4 regions of the Paenibacillus sp. FW104-T2 genome follow, and region 1 is predicted to be linked to each of the others. Evidence: riboswitches for the same ligand, from Rfam matches in the RefSeq annotation. Region 1 holds a riboswitch; each other region holds the start of a gene.
The links. Region 1 has a riboswitch for thiamine pyrophosphate ahead of AC3WQ3_RS11135 (ABC transporter substrate-binding protein). Riboswitches for the same ligand answer to the same signal wherever they lie in the genome.
Positions count from the first base shown of each region.

Region 2: linked by a shared signal. The riboswitch ahead of AC3WQ3_RS17835 (ABC transporter ATP-binding protein) and the one ahead of AC3WQ3_RS11135 (ABC transporter substrate-binding protein) in region 1 are both predicted to bind thiamine pyrophosphate.
Region 3: linked by a shared signal. The riboswitch ahead of AC3WQ3_RS13190 (thiamine phosphate synthase) and the one ahead of AC3WQ3_RS11135 (ABC transporter substrate-binding protein) in region 1 are both predicted to bind thiamine pyrophosphate.
Region 4: linked by a shared signal. The riboswitch ahead of thiC (phosphomethylpyrimidine synthase ThiC) and the one ahead of AC3WQ3_RS11135 (ABC transporter substrate-binding protein) in region 1 are both predicted to bind thiamine pyrophosphate.

Region 1 is NZ_JBYTCE010000007.1:107,626-112,466, reverse strand. It holds gene AC3WQ3_RS11150 (MFS transporter) at 1-247, shown strand, start outside; gene AC3WQ3_RS11145 (DUF2798 domain-containing protein) at 478-978, opposite strand; gene AC3WQ3_RS11140 (VOC family protein) at 1,150-1,536, shown strand; TPP riboswitch at 1,676-1,788, shown strand; gene AC3WQ3_RS11135 (ABC transporter substrate-binding protein) at 1,998-3,038, shown strand; gene AC3WQ3_RS11130 (MTH1187 family thiamine-binding protein) at 3,068-3,358, shown strand; gene AC3WQ3_RS11125 (ABC transporter permease) at 3,358-4,116, shown strand; gene AC3WQ3_RS11120 (ABC transporter ATP-binding protein) at 4,160-4,841, shown strand, end outside.
Region 2 is NZ_JBYTCE010000013.1:160,829-165,669, reverse strand. It holds gene AC3WQ3_RS17845 (S-layer homology domain-containing protein) at 1-835, opposite strand, end outside; gene AC3WQ3_RS17840 (radical SAM/SPASM domain-containing protein) at 1,101-1,976, opposite strand; TPP riboswitch at 2,180-2,282, shown strand; gene AC3WQ3_RS17835 (ABC transporter ATP-binding protein) at 2,449-3,210, shown strand; gene AC3WQ3_RS17830 (ABC transporter permease) at 3,197-4,009, shown strand; gene AC3WQ3_RS17825 (ABC transporter substrate-binding protein) at 4,102-4,841, shown strand, end outside.
Region 3 is NZ_JBYTCE010000009.1:25,501-30,341, forward strand. It holds gene AC3WQ3_RS13180 (hypothetical protein) at 1-323, shown strand, start outside; gene AC3WQ3_RS13185 (ABC-F family ATP-binding cassette domain-containing protein) at 462-2,012, shown strand; TPP riboswitch at 2,121-2,230, shown strand; gene AC3WQ3_RS13190 (thiamine phosphate synthase) at 2,476-3,102, shown strand; gene thiO (glycine oxidase ThiO) at 3,133-4,365, shown strand; gene thiS (sulfur carrier protein ThiS) at 4,362-4,565, shown strand; gene AC3WQ3_RS13205 (thiazole synthase) at 4,569-4,841, shown strand, end outside.
Region 4 is NZ_JBYTCE010000023.1:45,468-50,308, reverse strand. It holds gene AC3WQ3_RS23920 (hypothetical protein) at 570-737, shown strand; gene AC3WQ3_RS23915 (hypothetical protein) at 917-1,606, shown strand; gene thiC (phosphomethylpyrimidine synthase ThiC) at 1,687-3,492, opposite strand; TPP riboswitch at 3,846-3,959, opposite strand; gene AC3WQ3_RS23905 (IclR family transcriptional regulator) at 4,082-4,825, opposite strand.

The DNA.
Region 1 (4,841 bases):
GGTTTTCTCCATTGCTCTCGTTTTTGCCAGCAAAATGCTGCCAGGAACAGAAGAGTCTACTCCCAGTATACTGATTGCGTCTGGCGGAGTCGGCGGCGCCATTCTGCCTCTGCTTACCGGTTGGAGTCTGGATCATCTGGACATCAATCAATCCACATGGATGCTTGCGCTATTCTCTGCAGGTCTGCTTGTAATCAGCTTGGTTGCTTATCAGTGGCAGAGCAGACAACATGCAGGTTCCGTTTGATTACCGTCTTGCGAATCGTATTAAATTCACCAGTTAAGCTATAATGTAAAGAGGTTCCGCAGCGCATGCTTCGGAGCCCTTTTTGCTTCAACAATCGCACTGTAGAGTGAAACTCGTGCTGTTCAATGGTCTACATCATGATTGCCCAGGAAATAGTTTGCGGCAGTTTATTTCATTTCTGGAGTAAAAAAAAATTAGCATTAATTTATGAATTACATTCAGCAGGTTTACTAAGCTTCATTGTTGATCAAGGGAGCTACCACTTCTTTCCCTTTAATAAATGTACGGAATACATAGCGAACAAGGGGCCCAATAATGAGAAGCTGCAGCGGAAGGGCCAGGCTAAAGTTACGAGCGATGGTGTGAAGATAGGTTTCGAGGAGCGGTTTACCCACCAACTGATTCGCAAAATAAGACGTGACCATACCATAAAAGGACATGATCAAAACCATGCCAACAACCATGCAGCAAGACATGGCCACTATACCGAGAAGCTTGTTGGACTTGTCAAACGGCAGTGAAAAAGCAACTTTCTGGGCTACCGGACCGACAACAAAGGATTCCACCAGGAAAGCAATAGCAAAACACAAAACAAACTGAAACAGTAATTCAAGTGGGGATAATCTACCGATTAATCCGTTGTAAATCAGGTTGAAGGACATCATCACGATGACCATTCCTGTACACATCATCAAGCCAAAATAAATATGTTCTTTCTTCGTGGTTGGCAACTCTCTCTCATCCTCTCTGTTTACTCTGCCAATTATAAAGATCGCGAATATCTCCACATAAGTGAACATTCTGTGAATTTAAATTAAATCACATTTGACAACTCGGAATTAGAAATCTATCATATCCCTTAATATGTAAGAAACAATTTTCTGAATTTGGGAGGTCTCATGATGGGTTTTCAAAAACGTATTGACCACATCGGCATTGCTGTACGTGATCTGGAGACAACACTGCGTTTCTATACGGAGATCGTAGGACTGGAATTGAAAGATCGCGTAACCCACACGAATGGTGTTATTCAGCTCGCTTTCCTTGGCTTCCATGGTAGCGATGAAACGGAGATTGAATTGATTCAGGGATACAGCGATAAACTGCCTTCGGAAGGAACGGTGCACCATTTTGCCATCCACGTGGAGGACCTAGATGCGGAATATAAGCGTATTCAGGAGACGAAGGCCGAGTTTATTGACGGAGAGATCATTACGCTGCCCAATGGCTATCGCTACTTCTTCATCTATGGACCGGAGAAAGAATGGATTGAGTTCTTCCAGCGTTAAGTCACGGACTACGTCCTTGTTCTTGCACCTATTCAATACATTCCCACAGGCAAATCACCCTTGACTATTCCATCCAGTTCCTGACTGGACACATTCCGGCCCCTGGCCTATAATTACACCTAGTAATGCCCGTAACTTCATAGTTTCCCAGGGGAGTCGGAATTGGCCGGCTGAGAGTGTATCCCATCAAGATACTAACCCTTAGACCTGATCTGGATCATGCCAGCGTAGGAATCGGAGTATATCGAATTGGCCCAGCCATGTGCTGCAGCCACCTCTCTAACGCCTGCACGCGTCCCGGATTACGGGGCGCTTTTTTTGATGGTATCTTTTTGACACAAAAAGTACGTCATCCGGATCATAGCTGGTATAAATCGAAGGATTTATGCACCATGCTTGGATATGAAGCCAAGGAGTACCCCGCGCCACTGGCCGGACCATATGAAGGAGAGAAAAACAAGATGAGATGGCGTAAAATGATCGGACTCCTGCTCTTGTGTGTGACACTGGTCACCGTCGCTGCATGCGGCAGCAAGGAAGCAGCACCTGCAGGACAAAACGGCAGCAGCACCACTGAAAACAGCAGCGAAGGTGACGGCGCAGCATTGAAGGATGTTAAAGTCGTGCTCGACTGGACACCCAATACGAATCACACCGGGCTGTATGCCGCCGTGGATCAAGGATTTTACCAGGCAGAAGGCTTGAATGTCGAGATTGTGCAGCCGGGAGCCGGCGGTGCAGATACGATGGTAGCCTCAAACGAAGTTCCTTTTGGGGTAAGTTATCAGGAGAGCGTAACACAGGCCCGTACACAGGACGTTCCGCTCGTCTCCATTGCAGCGGTCATTCAGCATAATACGTCAGGATTCGCCGCTCCGGTGGACCGAAACATTAAATCACCCAAGGATTTCGAAGGCAAATCCTATGGCGGCTGGGGATCACCCGTTGAAGAAGCAGTTATGCAATCCATTATGGAAGGCGAAGGCGCCGATGTGTCCAAAGTGAAGAATATCAATATGGGCGACGCCGACTTTTTTACCGCAGTGAAACGGGACATTGATTTTGCATGGATTTTCTATGCATGGACCGGCATTGAAGCCGAGCTGCGCGGTGAACCCCTCGACATGCTGTATGTGAAGGATTATTCCGATGCGCTGGACTATTACACGCCTGTACTCGTGACGAACGAGCAGACCATTCAGAATGACCCGGAGCTGGTGAAGGCGTTTATGAAGGCTACTTCCGAAGGGTATCAATATGCGATTGATCATCCCGAAGAAGCGGCAGACATTTTAATCAAGGCTGTACCTGATCTCGATAAGGACCTTGTGGTGGCAAGTCAGAAATGGCTGAGCCCGAAATACAAGGATGACGCTCCGCGCTGGGGTGAGCAAAAACAGGAAGTGTGGCAGAACTACACGGACTGGATGTTTAGCAAAAAACTGCTTGATGAGCAGATCGATGTATCCCAAGCCTATACGAACGATTTTTTACCCCAATAAAGTTGAATCGAAAGGAGCCGTGATCTCTCATGGCAAGTACACTGCTTAGCATTCAAGTGATTCCCAAAACGCCGAATGGCGAAAATTCGTATCCTTATGTAGATCGGGCCATCGAAGTGATTCAGCAATCCGGCTTGAAATATCAGGTCAATCCGCTCGACACCACAATGGAGGGTGAACTGGAGGAACTGCTGGAAGTTGTCCGTAAAATGCATGAGGTGCTCGTGGAGGCTGGCAGTCCAAGCATCATCTCCCAGATCAAAATCGCCCACAGCCCGAACGGCTTCAGCATGGATACCCTGACGGAGAAATATCGCTAATGCATACGTACTTCAAAAGTGTATGGCCGCCCATTGTGGCGGTTATTCTCTTTATAGCCATATGGCAGGGCGCCGTTTCCCTGTTTCATATTGAGAAATGGATGCTGCCTGCACCTTCGGACATCGCGCACGAAGCCGCTTCCCAAGCAGAACGCCTAGGCATGCATGCCTGGGCGACCATTCAACTTACATTAGTTGGCTTCGCCGCTGGCACGCTGGTTGGGCTGCTGATCGCGATGGTGCTGCATTTGATTCCATTTCTGAAATCTGCCCTGTATCCTTTACTTATTCTTAGTCAAAATATACCGACAATTGCGCTCGCTCCGCTCCTGCTGATCTGGTTCGGATTCGGACTGCTGCCCAAACTGATTACCATCATCCTGGTCTGCTTCTTCCCCGTTGCCGTCGCTGCCATGGACGGTCTGACACGTACGGATGCTGCCATGATGAATTACATGCGCATGGCAGGAGCAAGACGCGGCCCAATTTTCTGGAAACTGGAGCTCCCGCACGCACTGCCTTCCATCTTCTCCGGCATCAAGATTGCCGCGACTTACAGCGTCATGGGTGCCATTATTGCTGAATGGATCGGAGCCGACAAAGGGATCGGATATTACATGATGCTTCAGAAGTCCGCTTACCGGACAGATCGTCTATTCGTTGCGATTATGATTATTGTCGCGCTCAGCCTGCTGCTCTTCCTGTTCATTGCCCTGCTGGAGAAGCTGCTCGTTCGCTGGCGACCGCAGAAGCGCTGAATCGCAGCAGAAGCACTATACAAGGTTAGGAAGTGAATGTGAGATGACACTCAAATATAACGAACAGGCACCTCCTGCACCAGGCGGAAGCGCCGGAATTTCACCTCGAGAAGAATCACTCCGCACTGCTTCTACCGCTACCTCCGATTCGGGTAAGCAGAGCCTGCCTGCACTGGAAGTACAGGACGTCCATGCTTCCTTCCGGGAACGACGGAACAAGCTGTCAGTCCTGAACGGATTATCCCTGACCGTAGAGCAGGGCGAATTCGTAGCGATCGTTGGGCCTTCCGGATGCGGCAAGAGTACGTTGTTCCATATCATTGGCGGGTTGTTGAAACCCCAAACAGGCCAGGTTCTCATGAACGGACAGAATGTGACCGGGCAGCGGGGCAAAATCAGCTATATGCCGCAGCAGCCCGCTCTCTTTCCTTGGCGTACCATTGAAGACAACGTGCTGCTTGCCGGGGAAGTGTCAGCACATACGCCACCCAAGGCAGAAGCGCTTGCGGAAGCACGGAAGTGGCTTTCCAGCGTCGGTTTGGGCGGGTTTGAACAGGCATATCCGCACATGTTATCGGGCGGTATGCAGCAGCGGGTAGCCTTTTTACGTGCCCTGCTCAGTCCGCAGGAACTGATGCTGCTGGATGAGCCCTTCAGCGCCCTCGATGCGTTGACACGCAGTGACATGCAGCGATGGCTGCTCGATATATGGGAACAAAACCGCC
Region 2 (4,841 bases), on a different contig from region 1:
TATTTCCACCATTGTTACTACCGTTCCCTTTATCTCCGGAACTGCTACCACTACTTCCTTTACTACTACCCTCAGAAGGTTTTGTCGTTTCCGGTTTTGCTTCGTTAGATTCTTCAGTTCCGTCCTCTGTCTTGGCCGGAGTCATGTAACTATCATATGTAGACTTATTCATTACAAATTCATAGGCAAGTCTCGCTAACGCTTGGCGATCTGCTATTCCTGAAGGATTAAATTTTACTGTTCCATCTTTTTGAACTAATCCTTTGATGAAACCAGATTGGTAGGCCAATGCTACAGAATCTTTTGCCCAGTTCGATACTTGATCCAAATCAAAAAGTTGAGGTTTGGATGTTTGGCTCGTTACGTCTTGTTGGTTCCAACCAAAAGCTCTAACGAAAAATACAGCTAATTCTTCTCTTGTTACGTTCTTATTAGGTGAAAAGCTATCTTTCGAAGTACCTTGAGCAATACCAGATTTGACAAGTGCGCCTACATACCCAGCATACCACTGATCTTCCTTAATATCCTTGAACTTGCTAGCTTCAGCAGTATCCGGATTTAATTTAAGGGCACCAACCATGATTTTTGCCAGTTGAGCTCGTGTTACTGCATCAGACGGCTTAAAGGTTCCATCAGAAAAACCTGTAAGTATTCCTTGTTCAACCAATTTGGTTATTTCAGTTTTGGCATACGAATGATCAATATCAGTAAAAGAACTCTTAGAAGTAGCTACTTCTGCCGATACAGATAAATTAAGAGATAACATGGAGACAACAAGTGACGTAGAAAGCATTAATGATAGTTTGCGATTAAACTTTTTCCATTTTGAATTCAAAACTCAAACACACTCCTCAGTAGGCTTCTAGTAGGTAAAAATAATAATATGTGAATCTATGGAACTATATCACCTCCTGATCAATAGGATAATAATACCATGCAAACTCATAAAAACAAGATTATTAAACTATGATTTTACAAAAAAGTTGTAATTCTGAATTGATTTCAATTTTATTCTCAAAACAATTCTGCAAAAAAAACAGAAAAGCGCACCACCCGAAATAAACATTCGAATGGCACGCTCTAAACACATTTTTATTTGACTAGGCTCCGAACCGCTGACGATATCCGCACTTCCGACATAGCTCCTCCACAGCTTCCCGCTTGGAAAAACCATAAACCAGATTGTTCGCCCGCTCACCTTCGACAATCTCCGAGAAAGACTTCTCATGGACGTTACCGAGATTAATGACACCTTCGCCATCGAGGCAGCATGGAACAACCGTGCCATCCACAAGGACCGCCGCCTGACTGCGAAGCGCATGACAGAAGCCTTTGCCATCATCCTCTGGTGCATCCAGACTTGGCCACTGGAACTCATGGTCCTGGTTGAGATAGACATTCGGCGCAATTTTGACGCCGCTGCCTGGAACCACCTTTTCCTCAATGCGGAAATCCAGGTTGAACTCGCGCTCCAGTACCTCCAGTGTTTCCCGGTTCCGATTCATCTGGGCATTCGTGAAGTTATCCTGCGTCAGATTCCAGAGCCGGAACGAGATGATCACATTGTGCTTCACCGCTTCTCTCGCAAAGGACAAAATATTATTGAGGTATCCCTCACGGTCCGTCGATCCCTCGTGCCCGTCGAAGCTGTGCAGCGAGAAGTTCATTTGCCGCAATGCCGGTTTGCCAAGCAGTTTATGCTGGGTCTTGGGCAGCAGTGTTCCGTTCGTTGTTATGTTTACCTTGAATCCCTTCTCGTGCGCGGAATCCAGTAACAAATCAATTTTGGGGTGAAGTAACGGCTCCCCTTTGACATGCAAATAAATGTGTTTGGTATGTGGCTTAATCTGATCCAATATATTGTTGAAGACTTCAGGGTCAATGAATCCTTTGGCACGCTTCGTCTGCGGACAGAAGCTGCACGCCAGGTTACATATGCTTGTAATTTCAATATATACTTTCTTGAACGTTTTCAACTCGGGGTCCCCATTCTGCTTAGGAGGGAGAACAGTCCCACCCTCATTTGTAATCCGGCCCATATGTGCCATCCCCATTATATCGGGTTAGGAAGCCAAGGTAAATCCGCGAATGAGTTTAACGGTGTAACTTTTGCCTCTAAGCCCTCTTTACATCTCGCGGGAATGTGATATATGCTGTGTACACAACTGCATATCTTGAACGATTGCACTAGGGGAGCCTTGCGGCTGAGACGAATGAACGTATTCGGACCCTTTGAACCTGATCTGGATCATACCAGCGGAGGGAAGTGGAGCGGACTTTCAGTTAACGGATTTTTTTCATATTCATATGAACATGAATGTCGGTTGAACTTAATAGGCCCACTCATTTCTCCGGAAATGGGCGGGCTTTTTCGCGTTTACATACAGATCGCATACAACGTGCATTTCCGTTCAGGCAGTTTTTATTCCAAGGGGGTCAAGGAACCAAATGAGCAACGATGTACAGATTGACAACATGACCTTCACTTTTCCGGATCAGAGACATTCCCCCGTCCTCTCCAATGTGTCGATGTGTGTAAAAAAGGGAGAATTCGTCTCGCTGATCGGCTCCAGCGGGTCGGGCAAGAGTACGCTCTTCAAGCTGCTGGCAGGCTTGCTTGAACCGACGGACGGCACGATCGAAATTGCTGGGGTGCCGCCAGGACAGCGACTTGGTCGAGTCGCCTACATGCCGCAGAAGGATTTGCTGTTATCCTGGCGGACGGTCATGGAGAACTGCCTGCTTCCATCGGAGCTTGCCCCGTGGAAGCAGGACAAGGTGAAGCTGCGCGCTGACATTATGGCCGGACTCGACAGATTCGGCTTATCTGGCTATGAGCATGCCTACCCGGACGAACTGTCCGGCGGCATGAAGCAGCGGGTTGCCCTGCTTCGAACGTTGTTGACGGGAGGACAGCTGATGCTGCTGGACGAGCCCTTCGGCGCACTCGATGCCATGACCAAGCGAGAGATGCATCGCTGGCTGCTTGAGTTGTGGGAAAGCCTCGGCAAAACGGTGCTGTTCATTACGCATGATATCGAAGAAGCCCTGTTATTAAGTGACCGGATTGTCCTTCTCACTCCTGGCGGTCGGCAGCTGCTGGACACGACGGTGCCTCTGCCCCGTCCGAGACATTCGGGCATGGTCTACGATCCGGATCTGATACGAATGCGACAACGGTTGGAGGAACAACTACATGCGAAGCTTTAGCGTCAGCAGATGGTTTGCCCGCTATGGCCTGTTCGCTGCGCTTCTCCTCCTGATGCTTGCCAGCTGGGAATGCATCGTACGATTGGGCTGGGTCCCTTCTTTTATTATCCCTGCACCTACATCCATAGCGAGTTCTCTAGTTGAGCATCGGCATCTGCTCCTGGGAACCCATCTGCCTGCCACATTGATGGAGGTAGCAGTTGGCTTCGGCTTGTCCATCGTGGCCGGAAGCGCTTTGGCAGCGGGTATGCACCTCAGCCGTTCGATTGAAAAAGCGCTGTATCCCTTCATCGTAATCAGCCAGACGATTCCACTGATTGCCCTGTCTCCTGTGTTCATTCTGTGGTTTGGCTACACGCTCTGGAGCAAAGTCGCTGTGGTGTTTCTGATCGCTTTCTTCCCGATTGTGGTCAGCACCTATGATGGTCTCCGTCAAGGCGACCCGGAACAGCGCGAACTGCTGATGACCATGGGAGCAAGTAAGTGGGATCTGTTTCGCAAGCTTCAGGTACCTCTTGCGCTGCCCTCTTTCTTTTCAGGATTGAAGATGTCGGTGGTGTACTGCGTGGTCGGGGCAACCATTGGCGAATGGCTCGGAGGCAGCAAAGGTCTTGGTTATTTCAGCCGCAGAATGTCCAGCAGCATGAATACCGACGCAATGTTTGCATCCATTCTGCTGTTATCCCTGCTGGGCATCGGTCTGTTCGTGCTTATTGCCTGGCTGGAGCGAGTCCTCGGATTGAAGCGGAATGCAGAGCATGCACGCAGAGGAAAGTCGATGAAAAGGCAATCGCAATGAGATAACAAGTGCTGCTCCTTCCTGTCGATCTCTTTAAAACATATCAGCGATTGGAACCAAACAAAAATGAAAGAAACGAGGCCCATTTATCCATGAAAAAAAAGAAACTCATTCACATCCTGCTTCCTGCCCTCATCTGTTTATTACTGATCGTCAGCGGTTGTGGCAATACGGGTGCGAACCCATCATCGTCCGATTCCGATCCCCAGGTACAGGGCACAGATTCAACAACAACCGGATCGTCGTCTGGTGACCATGATTCATTGTCCATCATGCTCGACTGGTATCCGAATGCAGTCCATTCCTTTATATACGCTGCACAGGAGAATGGATATTTCGCAGACCAAGGTCTCGATGTGGACATTCAGATGCCTGCCGATACGAATGATGCACTCAAACTTGTAGCCGCTGGCAAAGTGGACCTGGCGCTGAGCTATCAGCCGCAAATTTTGCTAGCCCGTGGAGAAGGCATTCCCGTACGATCCATTGCTGCTGTCGTTCGGCATCCACTCGTTCATCTGCTGACGAAAACGGACGGCAACGTGAACTCGCCCAAAGATCTTGAAGGACTGACGGTAGGGTATTCCTCCGTTCCCCTATATGAAGCCATGGTGCGTACGATGATTAGTCAGGATGGCGGCGATCCGGACCGTATGAATTTGGTGGATGTCGGTTTTGATCTGATCCCTTCGCTTGCCTCCGGTCAGGCCGATGCGATCATGGGTGGTTTTATCAATCATGAACAGTTGATTCTTGAGAAAGAAGGTCATCCCGTTAAGTCAATTAACCCCGTCGATTACGGCGTGCCGGATTATTACGAACTCGTTCTTAC
Region 3 (4,841 bases), on a different contig from region 1:
ACGGGATATCCTATACGTTTACCTTGCCTCTTATTTCTCAGGAGGATTGGTACAATACGATTAATGATACGGGGATCATGGCCTTTATTCAAGGCTTGCCTGTAGGGATCCAGAAGGTAAACACCTATGCCATCGGTGGAGGAAGGTTGGTTAAAAGAACAGCAGTCATTGGAGGGATAGAACCTTCTACCGGCATAAAGTATTATTATCCAGCAACTTGTAAGAATAACTTCCGAGCTGAAGAAGTTTTTACCGATGCGAAGCAGGCAGCGGCGGCGGGGTATTTTGAGGGGAATTGTTACATAAACAAGGTTGTTCACTAAGTAAGACTGCTGCGCTTACTACATTGCTTTCAGAAAAGGCAGGTCCTGTGCTAAAATAGGGTTTCAGTTCAGAACTTGACCGGTATCAACAATACCGAATAAAAAGTAATGTTAAATAGATAGGAGCAACCTCATCTCATGAGTTTATTGTCAGTGGAGAACGTCAGTCACAATTTTGGTGACCGCACGTTATTTAAAAATGTATCTTTTCGTTTACTTGCAGGAGAGCGTGTAGGCTTGGTCGGAGCAAATGGTGTAGGAAAGTCCACTTTAATGAACATTTTGACCGGAAAATTGCTGAAAGACAGCGGGAAAGTAGAGTGGACACCAAAAGTCCGTTACGGATATTTGGATCAGCATACCAAGCTGACTCCTGGCAAAACAATCCGTGACGTTTTAAAAGATGCCTTCCTTCCCCTGCTTGAACTGGAAAAAGAAATGATGGCCATTACAGACCAGATGGCTGATGCAGACCCAGACCAGCTTGAAAAACTGCTGGAAGAAATGGGTGAAATCCAGGAGCAGCTTGAACAGGGCGATTTTTATTTGATTGATGTAAAAGTGGAAGAAATGGCGAACGGCCTCGGATTATCCGCTATTGGGCTTGATCGTGACGTCGCTGCTCTAAGCGGTGGACAACGGACCAAAGTATTGCTCGCCAAGTTGTTGCTCGAGAAACCGACGGCTCTTTTGCTGGACGAGCCAACAAACTACCTGGACGTGGAGCACATTGAATGGTTAACGCGATATTTGAAAGATTACCCTTATGCATTCATCCTGATTTCACATGATACGGAGTTCATGAATGAAGTCGTTAACGTCATTTATCATCTGGAATTTGCTAAATTGACGCGTTATGCTGCCAACTACAATAAGTTTCTTGAAATGGCCGATATGCAAAAAGCACAACATATCGACGCTTATGAGAAACAGCAGGAATATATTAAGAAACAGGAAGATTTCATTCAGCGTAACAAGGCAAGAGCCTCCACTTCCGGACGTGCCAAAAGCCGTGAGAAACAGCTGGGCAAGATTGAACGAATTGATCGCCCGGATGAAGCAGCAAAGCCGACATTTAAATTCAAAGATGCCCGTGCCAGCAGCAAAACAGTATTCGAGGGAATTGATTTCGAGATTGGTTATTCCTACCCTTTGCTGCCTAAGATGACAATGACCATTGAACGTGGTGAGAAAATAGCCATTGTTGGATGTAACGGTGTAGGTAAGTCGACACTTCTTAAAACCATATTGGGCAAAATCCCGCCGATCAGCGGTAAAACGTTCCTGGGGGATTATCTGGAAACGGCTTACTTTGAACAAGAAGTTCGGGCTGGTAACATTACCCCAATTGAAGATGTGTGGAACGAATTCTCCCATCTAACTCAGAATGAAGTACGCGGGCATCTGGCCCGCTGTGGTTTGAAAAACGAGCATATCACTCGTCCGCTGAGTGCACTTAGTGGGGGAGAACAAGCGAAAGTTCGCTTGTGCAAGCTTCTGATGCGTGAAAGCAACTGGATCCTGTTTGATGAACCGACAAACCACTTGGATGTAACAGCAAAAGCGGAGCTAAAACGAGCTTTACAAGAGTTTAAAGGTACAGTGCTGCTCGTTTCGCATGAACCTGAATTTTATCAGGATTGGGTCACCAAGACATGGGACGTTGAAGCCTGGTCTGAGAAAAACTAGTTGTTGCGGAGCAATCTAGTGCTCTACAATCAAAACATTCAGCAACATGAGTTTGAAAATCAACGGTGACAAAAAAAGGTGACTATGGTAACATAGGCTACAACTTCATACGATCACTAGGGGGGCCGCTCGATGCGGCTGAGATGGAATAATGCGATTCCGGACCCTTTGCACCTGATCTGGATTATACCAGCGTAGGGAAGTGGCGCGTTTTAGTTAATGATATGGGCAAATTAATATTCGATTTTGTAGCGAATGTGAATGCTCACAAGTGGAACATGAAGGTATCTCGTATATATCAGGGCTATGATTTAATAGCTTGTATACCTGACAACTGGCATGTGAAGCTCATTTAACTAACTGGACATGTTATCGCGGCCACTCCCTACGGGAGTGGCTTTTTTGTGCTTACATATTGTGACGGCAAGGAAGGTGAAACCAAACGGATACCTTTAAAAAACCTGTGAAATCACTATCGTTTGAACTGCATGCTGTTTCACCAGGGGTAGGGGATCAACAACGTTTTCTGAAGATTGCAGCGGATGCATGGCCTTGGCTTGACTATATCCACATCCGGGAAAAACATCTAACCACCGAACAAAAAATTCAATGGGCTCACAGTTTGCTGAACGCAGGAATTCCATCTGACAGGATCGTAATCAATGGTCTATGTGAGCTGAATAAGTTGGAGAAACATGTTTTCATTGAGAGGATTCATTGGGGTCAGTCCGATATGGCGACTACTCAAGGCAGCAGCCTGAACAAATGCGATCGACTTCGTCTCGGTATCTCTGTTCACTCTCTTCACGAAGCTAGAGCAGCTGAAGAACGGGGAGCGGATTATCTCTTTTATGGTCATGTATTTTCCTCCAGCAGTAAACCTGGGATCAAGCCGAGAGGGATAGATGCACTGTCTGAAATATGCTCAGCTGTTTCCATTCCCGTAATTGCCATTGGCGGAATTGAACCGGCAAACATAGCTGCTGTACGTGCAGCCGGAGCAAATGGTGCGGCAGTAATATCTTCGATCTGGACCAGTGATAATCCGGAAAGTGCGGCAGCAGCCTTGAGGTGGGCTATTGAACGATAGAAAGAAAGAATGAATAACGGAGGTGAATGAATGAACGGAGAAGCAAGAGGCCGAAGACGAAGTGGCAGCCTTTACCGAAATGGAGCAGCTTGTACGACCCAAATACGTGGAAATATTCGTGGCAAGCTTCATGCGGAAACTATTATTGTGGGAGGCGGCGTTATAGGTTGTGCCATCGCGTATGAGCTAGCTTCACGAGGTAAAGAAGTGATTTTAATCGAGCGTGTGCGTATTGCAAGTGAGACATCTTCTGCGGCAGCGGGCATGTTAGCTGCAGACAGCGAGACGTTTCATACTACTGTGATGTCAAAGCTAGCATATGAAAGTAGAAAACGACTGTATCAGCAAAAAGAACAGCTTGAACTACTAAGCGGCATTGAAATTGGCCTGCAGCAGAGTGGATTTATTACACCATTTCGGAATGAAGCCGAGATGAAAACGTATAGCGATTCGAGAAGAAGTACAGTTTTGCCTACAGAGCAAATGTGGTGGGATCATTCAAAGCTTCAACGTGAAGCCCCATGGATAAGCAAGGAAACTTTCGGGGCTCTATATAGGGCTTCAGAAAGTGAACTTCTCCCTGTCAATTTGGCACGTGCCTATGCGGGAGCAGCTCAAACAATGGGAGCTAAAGTAATCGAAGGTGTACACAATGTTAGTCTAACTGCGGATTCGAGTGGAATCCAGGGTGTGGAAACGTCGATTGGAAGATTAACGTGTAAACATGTGGTTATCACAGCTGGATTACAAGGTGGAGATATGTTGAAGCAGGTGGGTCTTAACCTGCCCACTCTTCCCGTAAAAGGTGAAATTGCAGCAATACAATTTCCGAAACATGATGCAGATTACAGACCTGACAAGACGGTTTATGCAGATAATGTATACATTGTCCCCAAAGCAAACGGCGAAGTTTGGATCGGAGCTACCAGTTTACCGGGACGCTCAGATCGAGAAGTTACTGTTGAAGGCATCCAAAAGCTGCTTGCATCCGCAGCAGGGTGGGTCCCTCGAATACAGCAAGCCCAGTTTATCCGTGCCTGGGCAGGGGTTCGACCATCAACCCCTGACGGTTTGCCTTATCTGGGAGCTTGTAAAAGCATACCCGGGTTATATACCGCGTTTGGACATTACAGAAACGGCATCTTACTGAGTGCAATTACCGGCAGCCTGATGGCTGATTTGATGGCTGGCCATTCTTCGGAGGAGCTTGGCATTGATGAATTGCGTCCAGAGCGTTTGAGCAGAAAGGAGATTATGCAGTGAACATCATCGTAAACGGGCAGAGCATGAACATTGACGACGATTTGAATCATGTGGATCAGTTGCTGCAATCCTTTAATTTGCAGGTGAAAACTGTGGTGGTTGAGTTAAATCGTCAGATTTTGATGAGGGAACACCATGCATCCACCGTATTAAGAGACGGAGACCGAATTGAGATCGTACATTTTGTGGGAGGCGGTTAAAACATGCTGAAGATAGGACACCATTCATTTCATTCTAGATTGTTGTTGGGTACGGGCAAATTTGACGATTTGGATGTACAGAGTCAAGCGGTAGAAGCGTCAGGAACCGAAGTGTTGACTTTTGCCGTTCGACGTTTGAACTTGGAAGATCGGGATAAACGCCACTTCCTGGATACACTCGATTTGAAGCGATTCACTTTACTCCCTAACACCGCGGGTGCTTCCACGGCAGAAGAGGCCGTCCGAATCGCTGAACTTGCCCGTGCCTCAGGACTT
Region 4 (4,841 bases), on a different contig from region 1:
CACCTGCAAAACACGTATAAAACCACCCCCATCACACTCACGACAACCGACTATGGTACCAAGTTAGTTAGCTTCAATGATACCTACTCTCCCAGACAATTTGTCTTATTTTCGTCACAATTGACATTCCTGAAACTGGGACTATTCACTTAACAACCGATTCGTTCCTCCCATATCAAACCTTGTATTTCAGGTTCTTTATTCCTGAATTTCCCTAAAACCGTTTACATCCCCCTGAATACGGGGTAAAATCACTACAATCCAATTGGAATTACGTCATAACTTCCCGATTTCGTCTAACAAGTCACATATACCTATATGCGCACTTGGAACAACTACCAATCAAAATACATAGTCCATATAAGATGAATTTAATGTTTACACCCCAACGGAGAGGGCAGGACTCACTGAAGAAGCGAAGCGCTCGCCTTTATCACCGGATTTTCCCCTTAATGAGGGAATTCAAAAAATCTGGGGATAACAGCGATCGGAAGAGGGTACTGCAATCGCAGTGTTAAGTGTAACGTTTATAGGCTCAACTTATTTATCTACCAAAAGGAGGAACCAAGATGATCCGCATGCCTATTCAGCAAATGATCCCGTACCACCACCAATATCCGCGCAACACGGCGACCACTGCTCCCAAAAAGGAGAATGAGAACACTCAAGGTCTATCCTTTCACGAGATTCTGCAGCAAAAAATGGCTCAAAAGAACGTATCTCCTTCCATGCGATAAAATGAAACCTGACTGTATTGGAGTCTGACTATAGAACCGTCCTTCTGCCATGTGGCGGAGGGACGGTTATTGGCATTGATTTAAACGCTGTACAGTTCCCGGTCGCGCTCCTATAATGGATTAAATATCTGCAGCACTTACGGCTCATAAAAAGAAGCATTGGCAAAGGGGAAGTCATTATGATCACAATCGGCTGTTATCACGCTCACTACTCCAACATCGCACTCATTGAAGAAGTGCTCGCCCCCTATGAAGTGGAACTTGTGCATTATGTCGATCCTGGTCTGGATCGCCTTAAGCAGGATACGGACTTCTCAGAGGCTGTCATTCGGGAAAAGGTATCCCAGACATTACAGTGGATTGCCCAATGTCATGCAGATGCGATTCTAGTCACCTGTACTCTATTTGCTGCAGTACTGGCGCACGAAGCACAGCAAGTCTCCATCCCCGTTATCGGTATTGATGATCCATTATTGCAGAAGCTGCAGCAGGATTCGCAGGAATACATTCTTGCTTTTACCAATCCAGCAACGGTTGAAGGAACGATGGCGCGGGTGAATGAAGCACTACAGCAAGGTGAAACTAACGGGCAGGCAAACGTTGTGGCTGCTTCGAGAACAAAGGCCGCATTAATTCCTGGTACATTTGAGCTGATCATGCGCGGCGATAAGGAAGGATATATGGAGGCGGTGACAACGGGCTTGCAGCAACTAGCTGCACGGTCACCAGAGAAAACCATTGTAGCTGCTCAGCTATCCATGGCTCCCGCGGCTGCCCTTGCCTCAGCAAATACGGTTAGGGAGATCTACAGCCCGCTTGCATCGCTGGCATCTTATTTGGAGCAGCAATTAAATATTGGTAGGCGTTAGTTAGGGGCCGTTCTTCTCCCAGTAGTGGAGAGAACGGCTTTTATATATCTTAGACAGCCCAAATTGGGCTGTAATGGCGCTTAGGTTCGCGTCCGGTATTCCTCAGCCTTTTCCTGCATTCCGGCTGCCACAGCCTCATTCTCGGATAATCCTTTGTCCGCGGCAAACGCACGAATATCCTGCGTAATGCGCATGCTGCAAAATTTAGGTCCACACATGGAGCAGAAATGGGCCTCCTTGGCCCCTTCAGCCGGGAGTGTCTCATCGTGATAGGACAGCGCACGTTCCGGATCCAGGGACAGGTTGAACTGGTCCCGCCAGCGGAATTCGAAGCGGGCCTTCGACAGCGCGTCATCCCGGCGCTGTGCACGCGGATGGCCTTTGGCCAGATCAGCGGCATGTGCCGCAATCTTGTAAGCAATAACGCCTTCCCGGACATCATCCTTGTTCGGCAGGCCCAGATGTTCCTTTGGTGTCACATAGCAGAGCATCGACGTTCCGAACCAGCCGATCATCGCCGCTCCAATGGCTGAGGTAATATGGTCATAGCCTGGTGCAATATCGGTTGTCAGCGGACCAAGTGTATAAAACGGTGCTTCCTTGCAGATCTCCATCTGAAGGTCGACATTCTCCTTAATCTTGTGCATCGGCACATGTCCTGGCCCCTCAATCATCACCTGCACATCATGCTTCCACGCAATCTGTGTCAGTTCACCAAGCGTAGCAAGTTCAGCCATCTGGGCTTCATCATTGGCATCATAGATGCTGCCCGGGCGGAGTCCATCTCCGAGAGAGAAGGCTACATCATACCTTTTCATGATTTCACAGATTTCCTCAAAATGCGTGTACAAAAAGTTCTCCTGATGGTGTGCAAGGCACCATGCCGCCATAATGGAACCACCTCTGGATACAATGCCGGTCATCCGTTTGGCCGTCATCGGTATGTAACGCAACAGTACGCCTGCATGGATCGTAAAGTAATCCACACCCTGCTCTGCCTGCTCAATGAGCGTATCCCGGTACAACTCCCAGGTGAGTGCCTCGGCTTCGCCATTCACCTTCTCCAGCGCCTGATACAACGGCACCGTCCCGATTGGTACCGGAGAATTGCGGATGATCCATTCCCGGGTCGTATGGATATCCTTGCCCGTGGAAAGATCCATTACCGTATCGGACCCCCAGCGTACCGCCCAAGTCATTTTCTCCACTTCTTCTTCAATCGAAGAGGATACGGCAGAGTTGCCAATATTCGCGTTGATCTTCACGTGGAAGTGACGTCCGATCAGCATCGGTTCGCTCTCTGGATGATTAATATTGGATGGCAGAATGGCCCTGCCGCTCGCCAGCTCCTGCCGGACGAATTCCGGCTCCACGCCTTCACGAATAGCTGCAAACTCCATCTCAGGCGTAATGATGCCCTGCCTCGCATAGTGCATTTGGGTGACACAGCGTCCGGATTGTGCACGGAGCGGTTTGCCGCGGAGGCCTGGATATTCTTCAGCTCCGGTTCTCTTCCCTCCAGGCTTCAATCCGTTATCCTCCGGTTTGACGGTACGTCCCTGGTACGCCTCTACATCGTTTCGTTCTGTGATCCAGCGTGCACGCAAAGCTGGCAGGCCTGCCCGGATATCGGCGTGAAATCCAGGGTCCGTCATAGGGCCGCTCGTATCGTACACGCGCAGCAGCTCGTTATGCTCCACCCCTTGGGGTGTATTCGTGTCATGAAGGGCAATTTCACGCTCCGGTACAGCAATATCCGGCCGTGAGCCCTGAATGTAAACTTTGCGGCTGCCGGGAAACGGTTGAACCCGTCCGGCCGCCACTGTTTCCTTTTCCAACCCCTGTCCTGAATGCTCCTGTGCCGTTGTTCTGTTGTTTGTGTTCATCGCTACCTCTTCCTCCTCGTTGGTCGTCCCATGGATGGGCCAGTTTGATCGCTCGTGCACCCGTTCCATATCATCCACGCATAGGCAAGAAAAGAGCGGCCAACTTCCGAAGAAAGAACATTACAGCGGCATAGTGCAGACAGAATCTGGCACAGGCATAATCGGGTTATACCCAACTCCAGCTCTCCCGCAAAAGAAGGTAACCACCTCTGCTGCGGATGATCGCTTGACACTGTATATAAAAAAGCCGGTTCCCGAGGGAACCGGCCTATGTCCATCACCCCATAACAAGCCTGATGTCAAGCTCCCTCAAGTGGAGACATGCCAAAGGCTGGATTATGCAGTGTTCGTGGTTGTATCGCCGATTACTTCCCTACGCTGGTATGATCCAGATCAGGTGCAAAGGGTCCGGAATCTCATGCGATCCCGTCTCAGTCCGGACAATTCGGACTCCCCCAGTAACGTTAACAGTTGCGGTATGTGTACCGCAGTTCCATATTCAATTCATTGCAGCCCCCACTGGGCTGTCCATTACAGACTAGCGCAAGCCAGTCAGAAATACAACCCTTTTTCTTCCAGACACGCCGGATCAGGACAACATGAGGCCCATCTGCGCGGCTGCTTCCTTCAGCACAGGTGCATATTCGTGCAAAGTTTCCTGGGACAGGCGGCTAACGGGACCTGATACGGATAGTGCAGCAGCAATATTCCCCTTTCGATCCATAATAGGAACCGATACTGCAGCCGCTCCAGGCTCACGTTCTTCGTAGCTGGTCGCATATCCATTCTCCCGGATATCGCCCATCTGGGCCAGGTAAACTTCGGGATCGATAAATACGGGCCATTCGGGGCCATTCATCAGTTCCTCCCGGTCTTCTTCCGTCGCAAATGCCATGAGTACCTTGCTGGATGCCCCTACGGATAGAGGAAGACGTACGCCAACCGGAGCCACCCGCCGGATGGCCTGATCACTCTGAACAGCCTGAATACGGATACGCTCACTGCCATCCCGCAGGTACAGACTGACCGTTTCTCCCAAACGATCTCTGAGCCGCTCCATTGCAGGAAGCAGCAAAATGGCAGGATCATCACTGCGGGACATATGAGCAGACAGCTCCCAGATTCGAATGCCGAGCCTGTATTTCTCAGTGGCCGCATCGCGAATGACGAAGCCCTTCTCCTCCAGCGTCGCCATCAGACGATGAACCGTACTTTTGTGCAAACCAATCTGGCTCGCAATTTCTGTGAGTCCAAGATCGCTGCGTGTGGTAAAACATAATAATATATCCAGCGCCCGTTCCACAGCCCGGACGGTTAATTTGCGGTCTTCCATGGCATAATGCCCTCCT